Algoriphagus sp. Y33: one gene and its partner. The protein of the gene in region 1 binds, or shares a complex with, the protein of each later gene. Links are inferred from orthologs where the notes say so. Each region holds a gene or a part of one and is shown on either strand. Other genes may lie near its edges.

Evidence for each region.
Region 2: the proteins of pheS (region 1) and pheT are in contact, whole or in part, in a crystal structure (PDB 6P24), measured with the Escherichia coli proteins. The link is inferred for Algoriphagus sp. Y33 from one-to-one orthologs.

The regions. Positions count from the first base shown.
Region 1 is NZ_CP061947.1:5,143,258-5,160,746, forward strand. What follows is about bases 5,215-8,036. They hold pheS (phenylalanine--tRNA ligase subunit alpha), read right to left. Parts: upstream 7,229-8,036; coding sequence 6,200-7,228; downstream 5,215-6,199. Other genes in these bases: ID165_RS21060 (NAD(P)/FAD-dependent oxidoreductase), read left to right, coding at 5,215-5,915; ID165_RS21070 (fasciclin domain-containing protein), read left to right, coding at 7,438-8,004. Also shown: ID165_RS21020 (hypothetical protein), read left to right, coding at 1-119; ID165_RS21025 (hypothetical protein), read left to right, coding at 124-408; ID165_RS21030 (magnesium citrate secondary transporter), read left to right, coding at 405-791; ID165_RS21035 (thiamine pyrophosphokinase), read right to left, coding at 745-1,359; ID165_RS21040 (dipeptidase), read right to left, coding at 1,359-2,348; ID165_RS21045 (hypothetical protein), read right to left, coding at 2,367-2,519; ID165_RS21050 (3-hydroxyanthranilate 3,4-dioxygenase), read left to right, coding at 2,643-3,155; kynU (kynureninase), read left to right, coding at 3,260-4,537; more of ID165_RS21060, read left to right, coding at 4,563-5,214; ID165_RS21075 (BF3164 family lipoprotein), read right to left, coding at 8,132-9,208; ID165_RS21080 (TonB-dependent receptor), read right to left, coding at 9,370-12,219; bacillithiol system redox-active protein YtxJ, read right to left, coding at 12,345-12,680; ID165_RS21090 (DUF4403 family protein), read left to right, coding at 12,752-14,155; ID165_RS21095 (HEAT repeat domain-containing protein), read right to left, coding at 14,203-14,691; ID165_RS21100 (LGFP repeat-containing protein), read right to left, coding at 14,703-15,947; ID165_RS21105 (PolC-type DNA polymerase III), read right to left, coding at 16,077-16,748; ID165_RS21110 (DUF294 nucleotidyltransferase-like domain-containing protein), read right to left, coding at 16,745-17,489.
Region 2 is NZ_CP061947.1:6,257,647-6,268,064, reverse strand. The notes cover bases 1-3,063. They hold pheT (phenylalanine--tRNA ligase subunit beta), read right to left. Parts: upstream 2,707-3,063; coding sequence 295-2,706; downstream 1-294. Other genes in these bases: ID165_RS26000 (DUF1684 domain-containing protein), read right to left, coding at 2,972-3,063; ID165_RS26010 (hypothetical protein), read right to left, coding at 8-292; ID165_RS26015 (cell division protein ZapA), read right to left, coding at 1-6. Also shown: more of ID165_RS26000, read right to left, coding at 3,064-3,589; DNA repair protein RadC, read right to left, coding at 3,676-4,371; rpsT (30S ribosomal protein S20), read right to left, coding at 4,466-4,720; ID165_RS25985 (zinc dependent phospholipase C family protein), read left to right, coding at 4,933-5,868; ID165_RS26820 (hypothetical protein), read left to right, coding at 6,245-6,505; ID165_RS25975 (pyridoxal phosphate-dependent aminotransferase), read right to left, coding at 6,554-7,858; ID165_RS25970 (metallophosphoesterase), read left to right, coding at 8,339-9,553; ID165_RS25965 (ATP-binding protein), read left to right, coding at 9,865-10,418.

The DNA of each region.
Region 1 (17,489 bases):
GGAATATTTCTAAAATCTTAAAAAAGAGTCTGACGCTGGATATGGGTCGTGGATTAAGCAAAAAGCTTGGCCTGCCGATTGAGGTTTTGGTAGGTAGATCAAACAAAGAAATTGCATAAACCTATGAGTCAGAAAAAATGCCCAAACTGTGGACAATGGTCTGTCTGGACGAACAACTACAAAGATCGCTGCGAGCACTGCGGAGCATATTTGTCTCCTGTAGAGATGGAGCGTCAGGATAAATTTGAAAAGGATAAGGAGAAAAACGAAAAGGACTGGATGTTCTATATAAATCCGGATGACAGCTCCATCGTGAAGTTTTTCAAAAAATCCGGCAACCTGTTTTATACTGTATTTATGGCCATCATGACTTTTATTATGTGGTTGATAGCTGCTTTACCGGGATGATCAGTGTATTCAAAAATCCAATTTTTATTTTCGCCTCTGTCGCTTTTTGGGTGAATCAATACCTCGAAAAATCGCTCGGGATATTTGTTCCCGTTTATCATGCTTATGGCGATGATTTGATGGCTATGCCTGTAGCTTTCGGGATTTGTTTGCAAGTAATGAGGTGGTGGTACCCCGCAGGTTCAGGACTTACATTCACAAGAACCCAAGTGCTGGTAGGGTTAGTTTATTTTTCTGTCGTGTTTGAAGCCGTCTTGCCACTAGTCTCATCAACTTATACTGCCGATATTCTGGATATAGTTTGTTATGCACTCGGCTCCCTGGTATTTTATAAGTTTATGAATAAACCTGTTCTCCAATCCAAAAATCACCCGGTGCTTTAATCTCTGTGATGCCCTCCGGCACTTCCAGCATTGTAGCATAGGTAATTGGCAAAATCAACTCCCCATTTTCATTTCGGATTTGGACAGGCATCCCTTCCTCTCCGTGGATATGGATGGTGCTTTCAGCAAACCACTTTTTGAATCCCCCTGATGTTACAGGATAATACTTCCAGTCACCATCCAAAATGGTAAGATTGAGCAGGTCAAGTTTTTCCCGCAGGTCAAGTGCTTTCAGATGAGCTAATCCCACCAAATGCACTGCGCTGTGATCGCTGGAGATAAGGTAATCCAGCCCCGTTTGCAAATAATCATCTGCTGAAGCACTGATAAACCTCACCGGATATTGTTCTTCCAGCAGGTGTTGGTTTTCCGATTGAAAAGACTCTGAAGCCAGAATAACATCAATCTTTATTCCCCAACTCAATACTTGCTCAAGCGCCTTTTCACTGACTAAAACTGTCGGAACCCATTCCAAAAGGGGAGATACTTGACCAAATCTAACCCGATCTACTTCTAGAATAAGTACTGCCGGCTCCTGCTGCTCTTTGACGAAATGATGAGATGACATTAGTTTTGGATTTTGCGATAGAACTCAAGCGAATTTCTATAGGATAGATTTTCCAGATCTTCTTCACTCAATTTATCTTTCAGACTTTCTATCAAAGAGGGGTATTTTCCCGCATTCTCTACTAAGGGAAAATAAAATGGGTGCCGGGACGAATCTTCGAAGTCCTTGGTGTAAAAATAGTCAGCGCCAAAGCAGATAGCCTTTTGCCCTCCAATCTGAAAACCATGGAAAATATGATCAAACAAGCGCTCGGGCACTTCCGGATCCAGAAAAGCCCTGAGGAAATTTACCCCAATAATCCCATCACGGTGTATAATTTCTTTGGCAAATTCATCTGTGAGATTGCGGGGATGGGTATAGATCTCCCGAAAATTTGAATGGCTTGCAATCACTGGTATTTTTAGATTCTGTCTATCAATATGATCGAGAATCCCTTCGGCAAGCAAATCTGAGGTATGTGAAAAGTCTATTGGGATGTTTTTGCCTGAGATGTAGTCAAGCAACTTTTTGCCATCATCCTTCAACCCTATTCCCTCAGTATAATTCCCTCCACCAAAACGGTTTTCGGTATGGTGTGTCAAACCTATGTAGGCTAGTTTATTCACTTTTGCCAGAATTCCATCAAACTGACTATAGATATCTTCCCAACTTGCGTCCTCATTTCCCAATCCGGCAGCATTTTCTATAGCAGCCATGACTCCTATTCGTTTCTGCTTCTCCCAATTCAGCAGAAAATCTGCGCCGGCAAATGCAATATCGCTATCATGCTTGCCCAACAAGTCAGAGAAAATCTGTGCTTGTCTCGTGGCCATGGCCATGCTCTCCGACTTTACATCGGTATAAATTGCCAAAATCTGCATACGTACATTTCCGGCTTGTAGCCAGGGAATCGCACAGGCTATATCATGCTTCAAATAAGGACTTGCATCCGGGATTCTTGCCAGATAGGATAATAAATCACAATGCATGTCAACTATGGGAAATTTCATCTGATTATAATTTGATTTTCATAGACCATAACCTGTCCAGTGATGAAGGAAACGGGATGCCAGTCCCGTCCGCTGCGGCGGATCGGGAGAAATCACACATTGACTTACAACCATGCCAGTGTGTGATCCCGTAGTTACGGAACTATGCCTGTCTGCCTTATCAGGCTCCATTTCATCGTTTTTTGGGGTTAAGACAAAGTAAGCCAAAAAAACGTACGTTTTTTAATACTTTTAGGGAGGATTACAGTATGTAGTTTCAGGATAGATTTCAATTTCACCAGAACAACAAGCACTATGGCCTTAGCCCAACCCTTCAACTTCAAGAAATGGATAGACGAAAATAGACCTTTGCTCAAGCCTCCAATTGGAAATCAGCAGGTTTATAAAGGAAATGATGATTTTATTGTGATGGTAGTCGGTGGACCAAATTCCCGAAAAGACTACCACTATAATGAAGGGGAGGAATTTTTCTATCAGCTGGAAGGAGATATCACACTGAAGGTAATAGAAGATGGCAAGCCAAAGGACATTCCTATCCGAGAGGGAGAAATATTCCTTCTACCGGCTAAAGTGCCTCATTCTCCGCGCCGACCTGCCAATACTATCGGATTGGTGATCGAGCGATACAGAAGAAATGGTGAGGTTGATGGATTTATTTGGCATTGCGAAAACTGTGGAGAAAAACTCTACGAAGAGTATGCCGAAGTGACTGACATTGTAAATCAGCTGCCTCCGATTATGGCCAGGTTTTGGGGTAACCCAGAGCACATTACTTGCAATAATTGCGGGACAGTGATGGAGAAATAAAGTTATCAGTGGTAAGGCGTCAAAGTTTCAGAATCAACAGCTATAGACTGTTGACCGTAAACTATTGCCGAGAAAAACTGATTTATAGCCCAACTATTTTAAAAATGAACTATCAATACTCAGCCCAATTTGCTCAGCAAATGGATGAAAAGGATTCTCTTTCCCGCTTTCGAGACCACTTCCTTTTCCCAAAAGTAAATGGAAAAGACGCAATTTATCTCTGCGGAAATTCTCTGGGATTACAGCCTAAATCCGCAAAAGATTACATCGCTAGGGAATTGTCAAATTGGGCAGAAATGGGGGTGGATGGTCATTTTCATGGAGAAGACGCCTGGTTTTTCGCAAAGCAAAAATCAAAGCCTGCACTTTCAGAAATCATCGGAGCCCATGAGCATGAGGTAGTCGCTATGAACAACTTGTCGGTAAATCTACATCTCCTGATGGTTTCATTTTATCGACCTACCAAAGATCGATATAAAATAATCGTGGAAGCCGGGGCTTTTCCCTCAGACCAATACATGCTGGAAACTCAGGCAAAGTTTCATGGCTTGGATCCTGAGGAGGTAATTGTGGAACTTAAGCCGAGAGCAGGTGAGCACACACTTCGTACGGAAGACATTATAGCTGAAATACATAGTCTGGGAGATTCACTTGCCTTGGTCAATATGGCCGGTCTGCAATATTACACAGGGCAGGTTTTCGACATGAAAGCCATTACGGCTGCAGCCCATAAAGTAGGGGCTTATGCCGGGTTTGATTTGGCACATGCTGCCGGCAATGTTCTCCTGAGTTTGCATGATTGGGATGTGGATTTTGCGACATGGTGCAGCTATAAATATATGAATTCAGGGCCCGGAAATGTGTCCGGAGTGTTTGTCCATGAGCGCTTTGCTGAGCGGGCTGATATGAATCGTTTTGCAGGTTGGTGGGGGCATGATCAGGAGCAGCGCTTTAAAATGGAAAAGGGATTTGTCCCTATGCATGGTGCGGATGGTTGGCAGCTTTCCAATTCTGATATTCTCGGACTGGCAGTTCATCAGGCTTCTTTGGATATTTTCCAAGAGGCCGGAATGGCAAATTTGAGACATAAATCTGAGCAGTTGACAGCATATTTGGCCTATTTAATAGAAGAAATCAGCGGAAAATCAGGGGTTTTGGAAATTATTACTCCTAAAAATCCTGCGGAAAGAGGTTGTCAGTTATCTTTGCACATTCATCGAGGCGGCAAGTCTGTATTTGATGAATGGTATAAACAAGGAATAGTGGGAGACTGGCGCAATCCGAATGTGATCCGTCTGGCACCTACGCCACTCTATAACAGCTTCCTAGACGTGTTCCGATTTGCGCAGATTTTGGAACAATCTCTGAAGAAATTCGCTTAAAGGAAGCGTGGATAAAACAATCCAAATGAAAAAGAATCAAGTTACCGTATTGGGAGCCGGACTTATTGGTTCCCTAATGGCTATATACCTTAAGCGTCAGGGCTTACAAGTGGAAGTATATGACAAAAGACCCGACAAGCGCACATCACCTTTTGAAGAAGGAAAAAGATCCATCAACATGGCACTTAGCCACCGCGGATGGAAAGCACTTGAGGAAGTCGGGCTAAAGGATAAGGTAATGCCTCTGGCCATTCCGATGTATGGTCGCAAAGTTCACGATGAGCATGGCGGTACTACGTTTATTTCCTACGGAAAAGAAAATCAGGCCATATATTCTCTCTCAAGAGGCAAATTCAATCAGTTACTTGTAGAAGAAGGGGAGCGGCTGGGCGTTAACTTCAATTTCGAACACAAATGCACCGATGTAGATTTCCGCAATCAGCAGATTGATTTCAAGACACCTGAGGGCGAAAAGAAAGTGCTGGCTCCTGTATTATTCGGATCAGATGGAGCATATTCTTCCCTAAGACTGGCTATGCAAAAACAAATCCGCTTCAATTACAAGCAAGAATACATCTCCCACGAATACAAAGAGTTGACGATTCCGGCAACCGCTGATGGTGAATTTGCCATGGATCCACATGCATTGCATATCTGGCCAAGAGGCAAGTTTATGCTGATCGCACTTCCAAATCCTGACAAAACATTCACCTGTACACTGTTTTTGCCGCATGGTGGCACTAAAGTATGCTTTGACAAAATCAATGATGAGCATGATTTAGAAATCTTATTCTCTAATTATTTTGATGATGCATATCAATTGATGCCTGATCTCAAGACTGAGTTTTTTGCCAACCCTACCTCAGCCCTGATTAATGTGGAGTGCTTTCCATGGGTGCAAGGTACAAGTTTGCTGATGGGAGATGCGAGCCATGCGATGGTTCCCTTCTATGGTCAAGGGATGAACTGTGGTTTTGAGGATTGCTCGATCTTGAATGGACTAATCGATAAGTACGGGACTAACTCATGGGATTTGGTTTTTGAGAAATTTCAGAAAAAGCGCAAAGTGGATACGGATGCCATCTGTCAATTGGCTATGGAGAATTTTGAAGAAATGAAAGATTCTGTGGCGGATCCTAAGTTTGTCCTTCGTAAGAAAATCGAAGCCAAACTATACGAACTGTATCCAAATGACTGGATCCCTTTGTATTCCATGGTGACTTTTACGGATATGAGGTATTCGGAAGCCTATGCACAGGGAAAATTGCAAGAGGCTGTAATGGATCGCGTGATGGCTGATCCGCTGATCACTGAGAATTGGAATAAACTCGACTATGAGGATATTATCTATAAAATGGAAACGACAAAAGCGGTGTAGCTTTCTTAACCGCAAAGGCTCTAAAGTTTTGCATAGAAGGCAGCTTTTGAGCTAAGCTCTATTGGGTACACTTACCGCTATTCGTGCCTTATGAGCGAGCAACTATACAGTGCTATTAAATCCAACTAGTCCATCTGAATCTTTGAGCTGTTGAATGGATGAGAATATCCAGCTTCTGTAGAAGCAGGATAACACTAATTTGTGACCTCAGCGTAATTCTTTGCGCTCTCTGTGGTTAAAAAAGAATTTATAAAAAAAGCACTGATTGCTCAACGCCTTAAATTTTATAAAAGCGGCCTAAACTGCCTCAGGAATCTCACATCATTCTCGGTGAATAGACGAAGATCTTTGATCTGGTATTTCAGCATAGCAATTCGCTCGATTCCCATACCGAAGGCAAAACCTGTATACTTTTTAGAATCTATCCCGCAGTTTTCCAACACATTGGGATCTACCATTCCCGAACCGCCGATCTCTACCCAGCCGCTGCCTTTGCAGACATTGCAACCCTTACCGCCACAGATCAGACAAGATATATCGATCTCCGCACTTGGTTCGGTAAACGGGAAATATGACGGTCTGAAACGGACCTTGGTTTCCTTTCCAAACATCTCTTTGGCAAAGTGATACAGTGTATTCTTCAAATCTGCGAACCCAACATTTTCATCCACATAAAGCCCTTCCACTTGGTGGAAAATACAATGCGCCCTGGCTGAGATCGCTTCATTTCTATACACTCTCCCCGGGGACAGCGTGCGAATCGGAGGTTTCTGATTTTCCATCACCCGTACCTGCACAGAAGAAGTATGCGTTCGTAAGGCTATATCAGGATTTTTCTCAATAAAGAAGGTATCCTGCATCTCGCGGGCAGGGTGATTTTCAGGAAAATTCAGCGCGGTGAAGTTATGCCAATCGTCCTCAATCTCGGGCCCTTCCGAAAGGTTGAATCCGATGCGTTCGAAAATCTCAATGATACGCTGACGGGTAGCCGTCAAGGGGTGAATTCCTCCCAAGCTTTGATTGGTAGGAGGAAGCGTCAAATCAATATCAGCCGATTTTGACTTTTTATTTGCCTGATTAACTTTTTCGATCAGCTCTTGGAATTTCGACTCAGCGAGTTGCTTTACTCCATTTACCAACTGTCCATAGGATTTTTTCTCCTCATTGGGGATTTTTCCCATTCCTGCAAAGAGCTCGCCCACTACACTTTTTTTGGAGATATACTCCATTCTGTAGGTTTCTAACTCCTCCGGACTGTTGGCGTCTGCTGCTGCAATAGCGGCTTTGATAGCTTCGATTTTCTCCTGGTACATCACTTACTGGTTAATCAAGCCACAAAGCTAATGCTTTTGATGTTTTTTGGGTATAAAAGACCGGGTGAATGCATAAACTACTTCGTTTACAGCAAGCTTTTGAGTTGTTGCTGAAATCTTTTTTTGATTGGCACTAAATCCACCCCTACAAATGCGCTCGTATCTCCTTCCAAATACACTTCCAATAAAATCATCAAACTAAAAAGATCATGAAAATCCAAAATTACTTCAAACTCGCCCTAGCAGCCTTTATTTTTCTTTCTTCAAATCTAGCTTTTGCTCAAATGGAAAAAACGAAAACAGTAGGAGGGGCAGAAATGTATCCTTCCAAAAATATCGTGGAAAACGCGGTGAATTCTAAAGACCACACCACATTGGTGGCTGCGGTAAAAGCTGCCGGATTGGTGGAGACTCTTCAGGGAGCAGGACCGTTTACTGTTTTTGCACCTGATAATATGGCCTTCGACAAACTTCCTGCAGGAACAGTAGAGTCGCTCTTGAAGCCAGAAAATAAAACTCAGCTACAGGCAGTGCTTACTTATCATGTAGTAGCGGGCAAAATGGGATCGAAAGAAATCTCTGCTGCGATCAAAAAAGGTGACGGCAAAGCTATCGTTACTACAGTGCAAGGCGGTAAGCTAACTGCTTGGATGAAAGGAAAAGATCTGTACATCACGGATGAAAATGGTGGAGAATCCAAAGTGACCATTGCAGATGTGTGGCAGTCAAATGGTGTGATTCACTCTGTGGATACAGTGTTGCTTCCCAAAATATAATAACTGCGTAACCCAATTGCGAAGCCGATTCCTGATGGAGTCGGCTTTTCTGATTTAACCACAAAGCCCACAAAGAAAGCGCAAAGATCACTAGTACCTTATTTGTCGCTTGAGAATTTTTGCCGTGTTACCTTAAAAGCTCCTCTGGAATCTGAAACACTGCAATCCCAGGATTTTCATCTGTAGTCAGTCCGTAAATTTCATTGGTTTGTTCGTTAACTAAAATTTGGATGATGGATCGATCCAGCTTTAAATTATAAAGTGGCTTCCCTTTGTGGTCAAAAACCCATATCTGCTCAGCCATGATTCCCGTTTCATTGAAATCCAACTGGCCATGTCCCGCATATAGTGCAAAAATGTAATCGTCCGTAAAAGCAATGTCTCGGTATCTATAGGTCACATTTCGATCATACATCATCGTTCCTCCAAGTTCAGATTCTAGGTATTGAAACTCTGGGAGAGAAGTATCAGGCCCCATGATCCTAATCAAGTCCTTTGTTTTATAATCAAAGATTTCCAGGATGTCCCTACGGAGACAGGCTCTGACATAGAGCCCTCTAGTTGGATCACCTTTAAACCAACCATCCTCTAATAATGATATTTGCAATTTGGTAAGATCCGGTCTATCCTCTAACACTTCAAATTCTCCATATTTTCCAATAAGGTTTCCCTTAGGATCAAACTCCAATATTTTATTTTCACCTTCTCTAGGGACTCCTAAATAATGGCCATCTGGCCCAAATTCTACAAACCAAAGATCCATCATGGGTTCTGGGAATTTCCAGTCTTTAGTTGCGAGTAATGAAGTGTCGTTAATTGAAAATTCTACCAGTTTCCTCCTATTCATATTATAAATCCAGAAAAACCCTAAATCAGGAGAATATAAAAACTGGGCTGCATCGGTAATCTCAAGTGGTCCTTGGCCATGCTTTCCCTTTGGTTTGTCATAAGTCCAATTGGAGGAATTAATTAGATGCATTCTCGGAAATTCCTCCGGAACCCGCCACGCTTCAGCAATCAGAAGTTTGCCTTGGGAAAGTCCAATATCAGATGGGTTTATAATTACCTCAAAATAATGCTTTTCCGAGGTGACTGAGATCTCCCTGAAATCTTCCTTTTTTATTGTTCTATAGTTCTCTTCCTCGCTGTTTTTACCACAGGAAACCAATGCAAAAAGTAATAGGAGTAAAATAAATCTGTTCATCTCTAAAAATTAAGCAGTTTATTATATAACGTAAACTACTAGTTTAAAAAATTTCAGCAAAATCGAGATTTCATCTATACAAAAAAGCCGATGGAAATAATTCAATCGGCTTACTACTTCTAGAGCATCATAAATCGCAATTCAAAACTCACAATTTATTCTTACCAAGTTCTTCCACCCCTTGGCGGACCGCCTCTCCAAGGTTGCTCTGCCTGTTCGGGCTGCTTGAAATTGCCTATGATGTAGGTGAATGTAAGTAAGCCGTATCGGGTCAAAACATTGGTGTAAACATCGGAAACAGATACATCTGAAATGGTACGGGAAATGCTATTATTCTGATTGAGCAAATCGAAGATGACTACTTTGAGCTCGGCCTTATTGCTTTTTGCAAATCTACAACCCGCTTCTATATTCCATAACCATACTGACTGGTCAAACCCTTCCGAAAGCCCACGATACAAACTGTTGTTGACCGTGTTTCCCACAAACAGCTTTCCGTCATTTGGGGAATAGTACAAGCGCAGGTTTGATTCTTGGATGTAGTAGTTGTTGTCTAGATTCTCCTGTAAACTGGAATTCACTATGGTGTAGGTTCCTGCTGTGCTTAAGGTAAAGTCAAAATTCTTGCTGATGTTAGAAGTAAATGTTACCCCCTGCCCCAAGTCAATATTCTCATTGATGTTTTTCTCCCCGTTGATCAGGCCTGGGGTTCTATTAAACCCAACTCGCGTATTTAAGTTAATATTCGTTTTAAGTCCTTTGAGGGGAGCCCCATAGTTCATAAACATTCGACTGTTAAAATTCCCATCCAAATTGACCGGCTGGGTGATCTGTCCTCCTGGGCGTAAGAGGATTTCTCCATTAATCAATGAATCCTGCGCTACAATGGAAGTACTACTGCCTATGTAATTCTTGGTGGTGGAAATATTGGCAAAAACGAAGAAGGTACGATTTTTCTCCATATTGAATTTACCGATATTGGCGAATATGCTATTTTGGAAGCTCTGGGCCAAATTGGGGTTGCCTACACTTAAATTAAGTGGATTTTGGTTGTTCACTACATTTTGCAACTGTCTCACCGAAGGTTCATCTGTACCCGTTCTATACCTTAATCGGAAGTTAAGCCCGCTTTCTCTATTTCTATAACTGACATTCGCACTTGGTAAGATATTGTTGAAATCACGTTGGAAGACGCCTTCCACCGGGAAGAAAGCTTCATTATCCAATTTGGCATACTGATAATCTAAATTAGCGTTTAAATTCCAGCCATTATTTGTGTAGGCATAGCCGGTTCTCAATCGTTGAGTAATAAATTTATTATTAAACTCATTACTCAAAGCGGTGTCCAAAACAGCGATGTTCTCATCATTTAGGACTCTGGTCTTTTGATCTGAACCGGTTTTGTTATTGCTGATCTGGTACCCAATAGTTGCGATGGATTTTTCGCCCAAAGGTTCTGTCAAGGTTGCATTCACTCTATAATTAAAACCTTTAGAAAGTAACTCTGTGTTCTGGAGCGTGGTGTCCAATTGGTTTCTCCCGTAATCCATGCTAGCTCCAGAAAGCTCAGAGTCTTCATCATTGCTGCTCCAGGAAGTATTCATATCTGTGGAAAACGTCCTTCCTTTCTTATCAAATTTATATCGGTAGGTCAGGTTGTTTCCAATGCTATAAGAATTCGTCTCAGCATTGGTGATTGTGCGAAGTGCGGACAGTGAATCAGTGTCATTTGCCAAAGTCAGTGCATCCCTATCACTGAAATTATTGCTTGTACGGAAGGAAATAGTTGGCGTAAGAATCAATGAGTTCTTGTCATTCAGATCTGCTTCGATTCGCGCATTTGCTCTGTGATTGAAGTTCTCCACAGAATTGATCAAGTTCTCTTGGTAATTCTGTGTTGTGCTTTCGTTTATTACCGTCTGCCGGTTGGTAACCTGCCTTAAGGTATTCTGCGTATTGTTGAACAAATAGCTTCCCGAGAAATTGACCTTTGACCCCCATTTGTCACTGTAGTTGAGTCCCATCGCATTGGTAGTAATTGAGCCAATGTCATTTCCTCCATAAAAATTACTGTTACCACCTCCAAAACCTCCCCGCCCTCTACCTCCTCCGGAAGCATTGGCATTGACACCTGCTAGATCATCACTGGAGAAATTCTGTTGGTTGATGTTATTGAAAAGCCCAAGTATAGAGACTCTTCTATCTCCGGCAAAAAGGTTTACACTTCCACCTGCATTGTACCTCTCGTCAGTTCCATAGCCACCATATACTCTGCCGAACTGCCCGTTTTTGCGATCCTCCCGCAGTATAATATTAATAGTCTTCGTGTAAGTTCCGTCGTCAAAACCTGTCAATCGGCTTTGGTCAGACTTTTGATCCAATACTTCTACCCTATCAATTGCATCAGCAGGGAGATTTCTCAGGGCGATATTTGGGTCAGACCCGAAAAACTCACGACCATCTACCAAGATCTTCTGAACTGCCTCCCCTTGAGCCTGAACTTCCCCGTTCTGTATGGTAACCCCGGGAAGTTTTCCTATCAGATCTTCGGCCATTCCATTTTCTCTAGTCTTAAATGCACTGGCATTGAACGAAGTGGTATCACCTCTCATCTCACCTAAGGGGCTTTGTCCCTGTATCACCACCTCACCAAGTACCTGAGCATCTTCCATAATTGTCAGCACTCCAAGGTCAACAGGCTCTCTTCCCTTATGGGTCTTGGTGATCGTTTCGTATCCTATAAACTTGATTTCAATTTTTACAGAAGGTATTTCAGGCCTGGCAATTTCAAACTGTCCTTTGGCATCTGTCACTGTACCTGCCAAAAGTGAATCTGCCACTGTTTTGATCAGCACATTTGCTCCCGCCATCGGTGTCTTTGTCGACCCATCCATAACAATACCTGTGAATTTTCTTTCGGCACGATCTTGTCCAGTAGGACGTTGTGCAAAAGCCGATGTGCCGATTAATAGGCTAAAAATCAAAATAACAAATGCGTAGCTGTTCTTCATGTGGATGCTAATTTCTACTTCTTTGACCTAATAGCAATGTCAAAGGTTTATTCAGCATTTGAAGAAAAACAAGGATGGATAGGGAAAAGGATAAGTGGTATAAAAACCGTTTAAGTTCCGAAAAACTAAATTTTTCCCATGAGATCTTCATAGGAAATCCCATAGTGGCTATTATCATAAACCGCCTCTCCATCTTTGATTAACAGTACCTGCGGCGATTCGTGAGGCACCTTAAATTCCTTTGCGACTAAATCTGACAATTCCCTGTAAGCTATCAAATCCAAAAAATAAGGAGTCACTTTTTCCTCATCTGCATCCTTCCATTTCCTAAGCAAACGGTCTAATGACATACTGCTGATCGAGCATCGTGTACTATGCTTGAAAATCAGAAAGGGTTTATCCTTGCTAAGAGCTTTAATTTCCTCTAATTGATTAGCATCAGTGAGTTTATTCCAATTCATTTTGGTGATTTTTTATTTTTGGGGCAATAGTTGTAGAAGAAAGATCATCCTTTAAAAATCAAACTTCATTTATGAAAATACAGTTCCTCCACCGGTTTTTAAACTTTCAGATGCCTATCGTGCTAATAGGTGTTTTATTATTTTCCTGCAAAAGCATAAATCCTGCCGGCAGTCCTGGGCCTAGCACTCCACCACCTTCTGCCACTGCAGGGGTAAATGTACCTCTAAAAGTCCCGAAAGAAACGTTAAGCAAACTATTGAATAGCCAGATTCCCACTGTGCTGCTTCAGGAAAAAGGACTGGATATGGGCAGCGGTGTTACTGGTGATTTGCAGATGAGGAGAAATGGCACAATCATATGGACAGCGCTAGATAGTCAGCGGATCCAATTGACTGTTCCCATCAATGTAGTCGGAGAAGTAGGTCTCAAGCCAAAAGGGCTGGGAAATTTATTTCAGTCTAAGCTGCCGTTGAATGAGAATTTCTCTCCCGTATTCGTGATCGACCCAGTGATCAATCCGGATTGGAGCATAGGATCCCAAAGTTTCGAATTGGTGGATTTGGGCGGTAATTTAGCCGTCGAAGTGTTGGGAATTCAGGTGGATTTCAGTGGCCTACTAAGCAAAGAGATAAGGAAATGGGGAAATGAACACCTGACAGGAGGAAAAAAAATAGCCAGTTTAAAAACCATAGTAGATCTTGCCTGGGCTCAAGTGGGCAAACCTTTTGCCGTTGAGTGGCTTGGCGGAAATACTGCTTTTTCCATCCAACCTCAACAGATAAACCTCAATGAATATTTCGATACCGATCAGAATTATAATCTCTGGCTAGGTATGGATGGGAAAGTCAACTCCCATCCTGCCAATGCTGCTCCTTCACGGGCATTTCCATTGACGGGACTCAGCCAAAATGACAATCCGGCCAACAAAGTAGAGATGATCATTCCACTTACGGTAAGCTATGATAAACTTGACGAGCTTCTAAAGCAGAATTTGGACGGAAAAGCATTTCGAGTGGACAGGAAAACCACCATGATTCCATCCAACATCAAGACTCAGCCTTTTGGAGATTTATTGGCCATAGCTTTGAATTTCACTGCTGAGCAGATCGATGGAAAAACCTTGAACGGAACATTGTTCGTGGTCGGTAAGCCAACCTACGATGCGGGTTCACAAAGTTTAAAATTTGATGACATCAATTTTAAAATGGAAAGCGGAAGCTTCGGAGCTCAGGCCGGTGTAGGATTGAAAAAGCGTAAAATCATCCGAAAGATTGAAAGCAGAGCCATTTTCCCAATAGAAGATGTGCTGACTGAAAGTTTGGGAAGTATGACCGATCGACTGGGATTGAGCACACCGATCATGGATTTGAGCGTTGCCGATCTTACGATAGAGCCTTCAGGATTTTACCCTATGGCAAAAGATTTGGTAATCCATATGAAAGCGAGTGGAAAAGTAGATGTAGTCTGGAAATAAAAAAGGCCGCATATTTCGGCGGCCTTCCAGGCTTACTCTTTTGAAAATTATTTCATCCTTTTCATCACATTCAGTGCTTCTGACTTGATGCCTTCATCCAGGAAAGATTTTGAAATCTTATCAATTTTTGTTTTGAAGGTTTTCTCCATTTTCATCACAGACGCTGATCTCAAAGCAAATTTCACTACGGAGGGATCAGTATCATCCAACGATTTGCTCAAGATTGATTCAGCTGCTTTAGCACCCCTCTTTTGAGCACCAAAAGCTGCCGCAATTCTTACCGGAGCACTGCCTTTTTCGGCAGCCATTTGCAGAATAGCATTTCCGGCTTCATCATCAATATACCCAACTAGGTAGGCGGCTTTAATAGAAAGATTCTCATCAGCTCCCTGCACCAGTTCTGCGAGAAATGGGAGAGCGGCTTTTCCGAATTTCTTCGCTCCTGCCGGATAGTCTAACTCATCTTGTCTGAGAAAAGCAAGGAGTTCTTGCGCATCATAATCCTGCGCGGCTGTGTTACTGTTTGACTTTGCCATGATTTTTCAGTTTAGAGAGGAATAGTTAGACTTGAGTTACGCATTTTTGTGGACTCACTGGAAATAAGATCAGGTGGAGGATTTGTGATATTGAAGGTTCCATTGCCAGTCATGAGACGATTGTTGTCATTCACGTGATGAATCCCCAACACGTGTCCAAATTCATGCCCCAAAGTCCATCGGCTGGCCGATCTAACCACCACACAGCCAGGCCTTCCAGACGGATGTGCAGCACAGCCGTTGTATCCAGGCACGGTACTCCTTACATAATACACCACTACATCATTCGTTCCTACAAAATTCCTATTGCCAAATAGACTCACTTGCTCAGCAGAAACTGACCCCATGGTACAGCCTCCCACATCCACATCTTTGAGAGCAGGCAAGTTAAGATTTTCGGTAGACGCACAGTCTACTCTCACACCCGCCACAGCATATACTTCCTGCATCGCTGCAAATTGCTCATTGACGGTGAAAGAAGTAGGTGTTTCCAAAATTTTCACATGCACCCTGATGCGCTCCCTCAGCACCCGCACACCTGCTGTAGGTGACCAGTAGATACTTCCCCGCTGGAAGTGGGAAATCCGTGCTGCACCACCAAAAACCACCAGCTCATCCGAGGTAGGATATCCCAAAGCACTCTTTTCCCAACCCATAGAAGCCCAATGCGAACGGATAGCTCCATGAACTTCATGTGCTCCTGTACTTGGTGTCCAGTAAATGCTACCTCCTTGGAAATGATTATACCTACCTACTCCGTCAGGGCAAGTGTTTTCATTGGTGAGGGGATATCGGAGGAAACTTTTCTCCCAGCCTAAGCTAGAATATTTTACTCTTATTGCTCCGTGTACTTCCCATGCTCCCGAGGACGGGCTCCAATAAATGCTGCCTCCCTGAAAATGATTGTAGCGCCCAATACCATCGGGACATTTGGATTCGTCTGTGAGTGGGTAGCCCAGCAGGCTTCTTTCCCAGCCCATGGATTGCCACCTTGCCCGGATAAGCCCATGAACTTCATGTGCTCCTATCAAAGGATGGTAATAAATAGAACCATTCACATAGTGTTGATACCGGCCTATTCCATCCGGACAGGTGTTGATCGGTGTTGTGTTGGTACCGAGCCAACCACTAGCTCCTCCCAGTGCCCAATACTTTTGAGTAATCGGATGCGCAGGGAAAACATTGAGCTCTTTCAGCAGTTCCAAATTCAGTTCCTTTTTAAGAGCCAATTTGGGTTCAATTGTTAGTTTTGCCATTGAATTAAAAGGTTGAAGTGAGAATAAAAATAGTTCCCAAATTTACTTTTAACTAGCTGAAAAATAGATAATTATGATTGTCAGTTTGGCAAAATTCAATTATTGATAAAGTTAATTTGGCAAGAATTATTAGCGAATGAGCTGAGCATAACTCTTTATGCCTTTTGCTTCAGCAATTTTTACTAATTTCAGAAAAAGTAAGGCAGTAAGGTGTGCATCTCCTGCTGCAGTATGACGATCATCGAGTGGGATATTAAAACGCTCGCACAGGACATCCAGACTGTAGTTTTTCACCTGAATATGGCTAAGGTTAGTTTGTGGTCCATGGTCTAGACGGATAGCAAAATTCATGGTGTCTATGATTGGGTTTTGGAATTGGGTCAAGCCATAGTCTTTTGTAATTCGTAGCAGCATATCCAGATCAAAACCGAGGTGGTGCCCAACCAGAATAGCATTGGAAATGTATTCCAGCACCTGCTTTATAAACAGAGTCTTAGAAAGCTGATTCTGTCTCTCCACAAGACCATGGATCAAAGGGGATTGTTTGAGGCTTTGATTGGATTCCGGATACCATTCTACTGCGGAACTGACTAGAATTCGCTCATCGGAAATTTTCACAGCACCAAAGGACACTATTGAGTCATTATTCGGGTCAAGTCCCGTGGTTTCTGTGTCAAGTACTACAAAATCAAGCTGATTTAGAGCACGAATAGGGGGGATAGGCAATTCATTTTTTGCCAGATACTCTTTAACAAAATCAGGACGTATCCTTTTTGATGTTGAAAATGGCCACCAACTCATCGTCCAAAATGATCTAGCTGAAAACGTACCTTTACAATATCCTGAAGCTCATCAATAGGCACAAAAGTGTTTTTCAGCAATTGTCTCTGAAGTTTTCCTAGGGATTCAGGACGGATAAATCTTCCATCATTCCCATTTTTCATCCCTTCTATTGCTCTCATTCTAATGAGTATCTCAAATGCTTTTCCTGCCTGACTGAATAGTTCCTTGTAATTGGGTTCCAGTTCTGCCAAGCGTTCAAATCGCCTAATGGTATTGTTAATGCCAATTACTGCATGACTTAAGGTAAGCAGCCTTGCCAAATCAACCAGTGGCCGGATTGCCCTGGCTTTGATGTCGAATTGATCTCTATGTTCCCCCGATTTTTCTACCACAAAATTCCTGAAAAACCCCAGTGGAGGAGGTGTTGCTAGGGTATTTTGTGCCAAGAAATTGAGGAAAACCGGTTTTTTCTTTAGAGAATCATAGATAAACAAACTCAGCTCTTCCGATAGGCTTTTGCTTCCGCCGATTGCCCTAAAATCAAAAAAGATCGAGGCAGAAATCAACGCTTCCTGGGTAGGCGTCAAAATCCAATTGGCAAAATAATTTTCCCATTGAGCTACAGGTTGAACCCATTTGGGATTGCTGGCCATGATCTCTCCCGGACATGGCGCAAATCCACAGGCTATAAGAATCTCGACCACCGCAGTTCCCAACTTCAGAAAATACTCTGCTGCTGATGACTTTAAGTCCTCTGTC
Region 2 (10,418 bases), 1.1 Mb from region 1 along the record:
CTCCATATCACTCAGATAAGTAGGTGATTAAATGATCGATTTCTTGTATATAATTATTGATTAGGTCACTCATTTCAGTTGACTGTTCCGGATTCACCGGTTGGTTGTCTACAATGTTACTAATTTTAATTTTATTTTTAAAATGTTCGATTTCCTGCTCTTTTTTATCCAAAGCCGTGCTTATTTCAGATAATTTTTGCTTCAATTGCCGGTTTTCCTCACTTACCTCAAGCAATTTACTACTAGTTTGTAGAGCTAGTTTCTCTAATTTTTGCAGTTCCTCTTGAATCATTTCTATGTTCTTATCAAAGCACCTACCTCTTTCTCAAAGGCTTGAATCAATTTACTCATAGTTTTGTCAATTACCTTATCAGTCAATGTATTTTCCTGATCCTGTAGATGAAAACTTAATGCATAGGCTTTCTTGCCCGCATCAATTTTATCTCCTTGGTACACATCAAAAACCCCAATTCTTTTTAATAATTTTCCTCCAAACTCCACTGCGACAGATTTCACCTGGTCATAACTCACCGTTTTGTCTATCACCAGGGAAAGATCCCTGCGAACTTCCGGGAATTTTGAGATCTCCTCAAATTTCTTCAAACCCGAAGCTTTTTTGCAAAGCAGATCCCAATTCAACTCAGCATACCAAACTTCCTGCCGTACTTCCGCTTGCTTCAAAATCTTATCGTCAAGCAAACCTATAGTGGCCAGTTCCTTTTGTCCCAGCATGATCTTCAAGCCATAGGCATACGGCGCAGTCTCCACCATAGAAAGATCGCCCGGCTGCACATTTAGCTTTTCCAGAATCCCCTCCACTGTAGCGTACAAATCCGTGAATGCGAACCCTTTGGTTGGTTCCACCCAGCTTTCGGCTGTTTTCTTACCTGTAAGGAAAAGTGAAAGTCTCTTGCTTTCTGCATATCCTTCTTCGGACTTATGATAAACGGTGCCAAACTCGAAGTATTTCAAATCAGTCTGACGTCTATTGATATTCCTAGCCAGCACTTCCAAGCCGGAGTAAAGTAAACTCTGACGCATCACATCCAGATCTTCACTAAGCTTATTGTAGATGACTACGCTGTCCTTTGGATCCAAGAAACCGGATTTCTCCGCATAGGTAGATTTCGTCAAACTATTCGTAATCATCTCATAATAGCCCTGACCCGTCAAAATCTCTGTCAAGCGATACTGCAGCTTGCTCAGGTCTTTTGCAGGATGCTCTGCAAGGTAATCCGTTCTGAGATTCTCGGAAAGGGCCACATTGTGAAAGCCGTAAACCCTCAAAATCTCCTCAATAATATCCGCTTCACGGGTCACATCTACACGGTACGGCTTGGCAATCGCGGTAAAACCTTCTGCGGTTTCATTTTCAACTTTGATTTCCAAACTTTCCAAAATCGATCTCACCTGTGAGGGCTCAATTTTCTTTCCGATCAGTCGATTGATATGGCCATAATTCACCTCGATCACAAAATCCTCAATCGGCTCCGGGTAAATATCCGTCAACTCAGAACATACTTTTCCTCCTGCGATTTCCTTCAAAAGCTTGACCGCCATTTTCAGCGCATAAACAGGCATATTTGGATCAGTTCCTCTTTCAAACCGGAACGAAGCATCTGTCTTCAACCCATGAAACTGGCTTCCTTTTCTTACTATATCAGGAGAGAAATAAGCCGACTCCAAGAAAATAGTTGTAGTACTATCAGAAACTCCAGAATCTACTCCTCCAAAGACACCGGCGATGCAAAGTCCGCCTTTTGCGTCTTTGATCATCAGCTCTTCACCGGAAAGCTTGCGTTCTTTCCCATCCAATGTCACAAACTTGGCATCCTTTGGCATTTTGCCTACGATAATTTTTCCTCCGGAAATTTTCGCTGCATCAAACGCATGAAGAGGCTGCCCAAGATCATGTAAAATAAAATTGGTGATATCCACCACATTATTAATAGGCTCCAGGTCAAGCGCTTTCAAGAAATTCTGAAGCCAAGCGGGAGAAGGCCCAACCTTCAAACCGGTCATCACCACACCTGCATAGCGCGGACAATCGGCAGTACTTTCCACCTCCACCTCAATGGCAGGGCCTGAAGCCTCCACGTTCAATTCAGGAGCTGAATCGATCGCTAAATCTCGACCCAAAAGTGCTTTCAAATCACGGGCGACACCTAAATGCGAAGCTGCATCAGCCCGGTTTGGGGTCAAGCCAATTTCCAAAACCCTGTCTTGCCCTACTTCGATAAACTCAAATGCGGGAGTACCATTTGGCAAATCCGTGTCCAACACCATAATCCCTGCATGGCTAGAACCAAGGCCTAACTCATCCTCAGCGCAAATCATCCCTTCCGAAACTTCACCTCTGATCTTTGCTTTCTTAATCTGAAATGAATCGCCTTCGGAGGGGTAAAGCGTAGCTCCAACAGTTGCAACCAATACCTTTTGACCTTTGGCTACGTTGGGAGCTCCGCAAACTATGGGAGAGATGCCGCTACCAATATCAACCGTGGTCACACTTAATTTATCGGCATTCGGGTGTTTTTCACAGGTAAGCACCTCACCGATCACAATACCTTCCAGTCCTCCTTTGACTGAGACGAATTCTTCTATGCCCTCCACTTCCAATCCGGACTGAGTCAGCAAGGCAGCGATTTCCTCAGCCGATTCGGTGTGGGGTATATATTTTTTTAATCGATTTATTGAAATTTTCATGTGTTTATAATTTCTTTTTTAGCAGTCACCCCCGATTAGTCGGAGCAGGCTACGGAACCCCTGCCTGCCTTCAGTCAGGTCGCAAGATTATCATCTCAGTATGTGACACTTGAGTCATGCCTGTATGCCTCAGGCAGGCTCGATTTCATAAGTCATTCCTAATAAAGCAAACCAAATGATCTGCGAGATATACAAAAGGGGTTCGAAAACCCCTTTTTATTTAATAGTACGTACAAATTTAAGAGATTTGAGCTAGGCGGAAAGGCTATTTCCCGTAATTTTTCTCGCCCACGGGAATTGGGATCTCCAGTAAGTTTTCTTTGGGGGGGAGTGGACAGGCGTAATCCGGATTATAAGCGCAGTAAGGATTATAAGCCATGTTAAAATCTAGGGTAATGCTGTTTTTACCATCCTGACGGGCATTGATATATCTGCCGCCACCGTAAGTTTCCCCCGCACTGGTTTTGTCCGCAAATGCCAAAAAGAAATTTCGCTTATCCGGTTCATTGATTGCCTGCAATAGCAAAAGCTTTTCAGTCTTACCGCTCAGTTCAAACTCTGCCCAAGAATGCTCAATGTATTTCTCCTTACTTCCATCCGTCAATGGCACCTCCCTCACTTTCCTTTCTTCGATCGGCAAAAGTCTCGCTTTCACTTTGTAGGTAGGGTCAATCGGATAAAAATTCAATTTTGCAAAATTCAATTTTTGCTCTTCTGTCAGAGGCGAATCAAATTCAAAACGGAGGAATTTAAACTGCTTCTCACGTTCTTTCTCAATCCTTTCAATGTAATCCTCGGGACTCTCAGCACCTGTCAGTGTATAAACCACCGCAGCTAAAACCACCACGGAGACAATCAGAAGTATAATCGTGTTATTTTTCATGTGTTGATAATTTCTATTTCCAGGCCATAATCTATCCCGTGACGAAGAAAATGGGGATAGCCTCGGGCAGGCTCGATTTTATCGCATCAGAGTATGCCCTCATCGGCGAAGCTAAAGTAGCCAACATCTGTAAAAATCACATGATCCAACACCGGCAAATCCAATTCCCTGCCTATTGTGACCAACCGCCGGGTAAGCCGTTTGTCTTGGTCCGAAGGACCAAGGTTGCCACTTGGATGATTATGAACGAGGATGATGGACTGTGCCAGATGCTCAAGCGCAAGTTTGAAGACTATCTTGACATCCACGACGGTACCCGCAGTACCTCCTTGGGAAATCCGCTGTTTTTTGACGACTTGATTGCCCCTATTGAGCAAGATGAGATAAAAATGTTCTATTTGTTCGTCCAGCAAATCAGATCTCATCAGTTCATAAATATCCTGAGAAGAGGTAATGCGTGGTTTTGTTACGGGCTCCGAATCTTTCCTTCTTCGTCCCAGTTCCATGGCGGCAATAATGGAAATAGCCTTAGCTTCCCCTATCCCCTTAAATTTTTTCAAATCTTGGATGGAGAGCTTTGCTAGTGCTCTCAGGTCATAATTTATACCGGCAAGAATATGCTTGGAGAGATCCACAGCACTCACTGAAGGAGTGCCGGAACCGATTAATATGGCAATAAGCTCCGCATCAGTCAGAGCCGATCTACCTTTGATGAGAAGTTTTTCGCGAGGCCGGTCTTCTTCTGCAAGCTGGGAAATTTTGATCGAAGAGTAAGTATTCATAGTGGTCAAAAAAAGTGAGCTATGAATTTAATTACTTCAAGGCATAAAAAAAACCCCGTCTAGCAGGGTTTTAGAGAAATAAAATCTTAAAAGATCAACCTAGTGCGGATACGAACTTTGCCAATCTTGATTTTTTGTTACTTGCGTTGTTCTTGTGAATCACATTCTTCTTAGCCAACTTGTCCAACATAGAAGATACTTTTTTGTAAAGCTCAGAAGCTTCTACTTTATCAGTAGTTGCTTTCAATCTTTTGATGAAAGTTCTAGTTGTTTTAGCCTGATATCTGTTTCTCAAACGCTTAGCTTCGTTAGCACGAATTCTCTTCAGAGCTGATTTGTGATTTGCCATATCTTGATATTAATTGAATTTCTTTACGTGTCCCTATTCCGAATCGGAGTGCAAAGTTATTGTAATTTATTAATACTGCCAAAGGAATTTTAAACATTCCTATGGTAATCAGTCTTCTTTGGATTCAATAATTTGGCGTTTGCTCCTATATTTGCGCAAATATAGCTTATATTGAAGTATATACATCCTAAACATTTTGATTATTTTTAAGAATGAGATTTTTTCTAATCTGGATATTTTGGCCTTTTTTTATTTCCGATTCTACAGGTTACTGGGGATTCTACGCACATGCCTTGATAAACAGGCTTGCCGTCTTTTCACTTCCGGAGGAAATGATTGGGTTTTATAAACCTCAGATCCAATACATTACTGAAAATGCAGTAAATCCTGACCGAAGAAGATATGCGGTAAAAGGTGAAGCTGAAAAGCATTTTATCGATCTGGATTTTTATGGGGATTCTGCGCTTCAGATTTTGCCAAAATACTGGAATGAGGCAGTAGAAAAACTCACAGAAGACAGTCTTCGGGCAAATGGAATCGGCCCATGGTCTGCTTATTTCACCTTCCTAAATCTTACAAAAGCCTTCGAATCAAAAAACTCAGCCGCTATTTTGAGGCTCTCTGCTGACTTGGGGCATTATATAGGCGATCTGAATGTCCCGCTACACACTACGGTAAATTATAATGGCCAGCTGACCGATCAAATCGGAATACATGGTTTCTGGGAAAGCCGTGTTCCAGAGCTTCAGGCAAAGGATTATCCGCTATGGGTCGGGCAAGCGGAATATGTGGAAAAGCCCCAGTTGGCACTATGGGATGCCGTGGCGGAAGCCCATGGAAAAGTGGATAGCGTGCTGATGGTAGAAAGGGAATTGACGCAAAACTTTTCCCCCGACCGGAAATACAGTTATGAAGAACGGAACAATTTAACCGTTCGCGTTTATTCGCGAGAATTCACAGAGGCCTATGCTCTTGCTCTAAATGGCCAAATTGAACGTCAAATGAAAAAATCCATCAAAATGATTGCGGATTTTTGGTTTACCGCCTGGGTAAATGCCGGGCAGCCTGATCTGTCAGTTTTTCCTAAAAAAACTTTAGAAGAAGAAATCATCATCCCGGATGCAAAGATTAAAGTGAGAGACCATTGAAAGGAAGAAAGACCCTTCAAGGGCTTTAAGTCCCTTGAAGGGTTATCAATAATTATTCAGTTTAGTAACTTTTACTATGCCAAGACCTACAATACCATTTGAACCAGGTGGATATTACCATGTATGGACTCATGCAAATGGGATGGAAAACATTTTTCGAGAAGATGAGAATTACTATTTTTTCCTGTCGAAGTATTCCTTCTATTTATCCCCCGTAGTAAAGACTTTCGCCTATTGCCTCATGCCAAATCATTTCCACTTTTTGATTCAGGTAAATGAAGACCCAGCATCATCCACGAGCAAAGCCTTTTCTAATCTTCTTAATTGTTACTGCCAATCCTACAATAAGAAATACCATAGAAAAGGGAGCTTATTCATGTCTAATCTGAAAAGAAAAAAAATAGACAGTGACTCATACTTTACGAGATGTGTCACTTATATTCATCAAAATCCATCTCATCATGGATTTGTGAAAGATTTCTCTAAATGGCACTATAGTTCCTGGAATGCCTTTTTTTCTGAAAAACAAACCTTGCTGGAAAGAGAAAAAGTCATAGAATGGTTTGGAGGAAAAGAAGAAATGATTTCTGCTCACAAAACATCAATTGAATTAAAATTTGACACCGCTGAAAAATAACTAATTTTACAACCCCCCGAGGGTTTTAGAACCCTCGGGGGGTGGGTATCAAGACCTCAAATAACTCTCAATCGCCCTGCCAAGTCTCCTGAAAGTACTCTTAAACACCTCCTCATTTTCCTCCAAGAGCGTCACACGGAATCCCCTCAGATCTGAACAGAAGGAAGAAATAGGCACCACGCAAATCTGCTCGGCAGCCAATAGATTATAAACAAAGCGCTTGTCCAAAGGCATGTCCCTTTCTTCCAACCAAGAATCCAACAATCCTTTCAGTTTCTCATCTTTTATGGACAGAAACTGATCTTGCTTCAACACCCCTTCTTCAAATACTATGGTATTATAAAAAGCTCCTTGCGTGGGATTAAACTTGATTCCCGGGATATCACCCAAAATCTCCCGCATCCAGTCGCTTCGCTTTCCGATCTGGGCATTTGCTTCCTCTCTATACTTGAAGTAAGCGGGGTGCTTCATGATTTTAGGTATAGCCAGCTGCGGCAAAATAGTAGAGCAAACCTCGATCATTTTGGCATTTTCCAGTGTCTGGCAAAGCTTGGAAAACTCCTTGGAAGATTCCCTATTATAAAATTCCATCCAGCCACATCTAGATCCAGGCCATGGGAATTCTTTAGAAATTCCTTTTAGGGAAATCGCAGGTCTATCGCCGATTACCTCAGCCAATGGAACAGCTGTAATTCCATTATAAGTAATATTCCGGTAGATCTCATCTGTGATCAAAAGCAGGTTAAATTCCTCTGCAATTTTCACAAAAGCCTCCAAAACCTCTCGAGGATATACCATCCCTGTAGGATTATCCGGATTGATAATCAAGATTCCGACTATGGACGGATTATACCTGACTTTCAAATACAAATCCTCCATATCCGGAAGCCACTGATTGTCCGGATCAAGCTTATAGGTAATCGGGGCAGCATTGGCATGTGCTGCCTCGGCAGAACTATGGGTACTATATGCAGGAGAAGGGCCAATAATCCTAGCTGTAGGAATCAAAAACTGGTATAACTTGGCGATAGCATCCCCTAGACCATTAAAGAACAGAATATCTTCCGCTGTGATCTGCGCGCCTCCCCGTTCGTTGGTAAGATCCGCGAGGAACTTACGTGTTTCCAGCACACCTTTAGAATCCGCATATCCATAGGTCTTATCCTCCTTCAACAGATCGGCAATGATCTCCTTCATCCAGTCCGGCACATGGTTGCTCTTTTGGATAGGATCGCCGATATTTTCCCAGGTCATTGAGTAGCCCAATGCTTCTACTTGACGTGCTTTCTTGACGATTCCACGAATCTCATAGGATAATTCTTCCGCTCCGGGTCTGAGGAGTAACTGTCTCATAGGTATGTTAGGCTGACTTCCAACTATTTCAGGCGCAAAGAAACAAAAAAGAGAAATGAAAGTATCGTCAGGAGTTGAAATAATGAAATATATGATTGTCCCAAACGATCCCAGTTATCATAATTCCTTTGCTTACCCGGCGTCTTCCCCACCTGCCCGAAAGACAGGAGTAACCTCAATGCAGTGTTTACCCGATAGTGTATTGCAGTAAACTTTTTACTAGCCGATAATCAATTATTCTTCATAAAAAGAAATTAGACTATAGCATCAAGAATGACTACCCTGCCTATCCACTTTTGATGCAGAAATTCTTGCATCTATTTCAGCCAAGAAGGTGGTTTTTACGTACAGGGTTTATCCTAGTAATGTGTTAAGTCAAAACCTGTCAGGTTTACCCCACACATTTTACGCATAGCACTAGTTTGCCTTAGCTCTCGGCTAGTCATCTTATATTTTCTGGTTTTAAAAAATCTTCCGCCATTGATCCGCATTGTAATCCTCCTAGTCTTCGTATTTCTAATCGACTGGTATTCTTATCAGGCTTTTAAAACCGTATTTCCCGAGCAAAACTGGATTAAGATCGGATTTTGGATCTTTTCTGTTTTCGTTTATCTCTTTGTAGCCTATGGATTTCTGATCTTCAGCCGGGGTAATCCCGGTCCGAACTTCGGAAGAATGATCTCCCTATTGGTTTTGTCATTGATCCCAAAACTCATCGTTCTGGGCTTTATGTTTGGAGAAGATATCTTACGTTTTCTTACGGGAATATTTTATTCTGTCGCCGGCAATCAGGAAGGCGATTTTCTTCCGGATCGCAGAAAATTTGTCAGCCAAGCCGCCTTAGCACTATCCACAGTTCCATTTCTGGGAATCCTGCACGGGGTTTTGGTAGGCAAATACCGCTACCGAGTAATCAATCATACCCTGGAATTTGACGATCTGCCAGTAGAATTTGACGGCTTTACGATCACCCAGATCTCAGACATCCATTCCGGAAGTTTTGACAATAAAAAGAAACTGGAATACGGCATTGATCTGATCAACCAACAAGCATCAGATGTGATCCTATTTACCGGAGATCTGGTCAACAACCAAGCGAAAGAAATGGAACCCTGGATTGACACGTTCAAAAAGCTGAAAGCCCCCATGGGAAAGTATTCCATTTTAGGAAACCATGACTATGGGGACTATATATCTTGGCCAAGTCAGGAGGCCAAAGAAGCGAATCTGCAGCGTCTCTACGAAATCCAGGAAGAATTAGGCTTTACCCTCTTACGCAACGAACATGTAAAAATCACAAAATCCGGAGCCAGCATAGACCTGATTGGTGTAGAGAATTGGGGAAAGGGATTTGGGCAATACGGAGACTTACAGAAAGCCGCAGCAAATCTCAGCGATAAAAGCTTTAAAATCTTGATGAGCCACGATCCTTCACATTTTGATGAGCAGGTGAAAAATTTCTCCCAACTCATCCATCTCACCTTGAGTGGACATACCCACGGAATGCAGTTTGGGATCGAGATCCCCGGTTTTATCAAATGGAGCCCGGCTTCTCTTCGCTATCCGAAATGGGCTGGACTGTATGAAGAACTAGGCCAATACTTACATGTCAACCGTGGATTTGGATTCTTGGCCTTCCCTGGTCGGGTTGGCATTTGGCCTGAGATTACGGTGCTGAAACTTAAAAAGAAATAAAAGCTACATTCCTTTAGACTCCTCTGACTGTCCATATTTGCTTCCCTAAGCATACATCAAGGATTACAGATTCAGGTATATGAGATAAAAGCTTAGATAATTCCCATGCCCAAATCAAGTGGGATTCCCAATTCCATCCCAACACTACGCAGACTAAGGATGGCTATCGCCCAACTATCATTTGCCCTGACTTTGTTACGAAATTTTATGAAAAATGCCCTTACTTTGAGACAGTAATTACTAAATTTACCATTACTTTGTTACAAAAAATTACAAAAAATACCTTTACTTTGTGACAACACAAATCATAAATGAGCTTCAATAGACAGATTTACAACACATTAATATCCTGGAAATCAAAATCAGAAAGGAAGCCACTTATTATACGGGGCGCCCGACAGGTTGGAAAGACAACTCTGGTCAAGCATTTCGCAAAAAGCTTCCCGAATGCGATTTTGCTAAACTTCGAAAAAATGAGTGACCGGTCTTTCTTCGAAGACTTCGATGATGTCAAAACAATCGTTGAGGCGATATTGGTCAGCAAGAATTTACCATCAACCAATCTTTCTAATACGTTACTTTTTCTAGATGAAATTCAGGAATCTCCCAAGTCCATACAATTGCTCCGCTATTTTTATGAGGAAATGCCTGAAATGCCCATCATCGCAGCCGGATCACTTTTAGAATTCGCCTTAAAAGAAGTCAAGAGTTTTCCTGTGGGAAGGGTTGAATTTCTGTATCTCTACCCGATGAATTTCCATGAGTACCTCGAGGCCATTGGCCAAAAAGCTGCATTGGAACAATTCACACAAGTACCGTTAAAACCCTTTGCCCATAAGACGTTGATGAATTTATTTCATCGTTA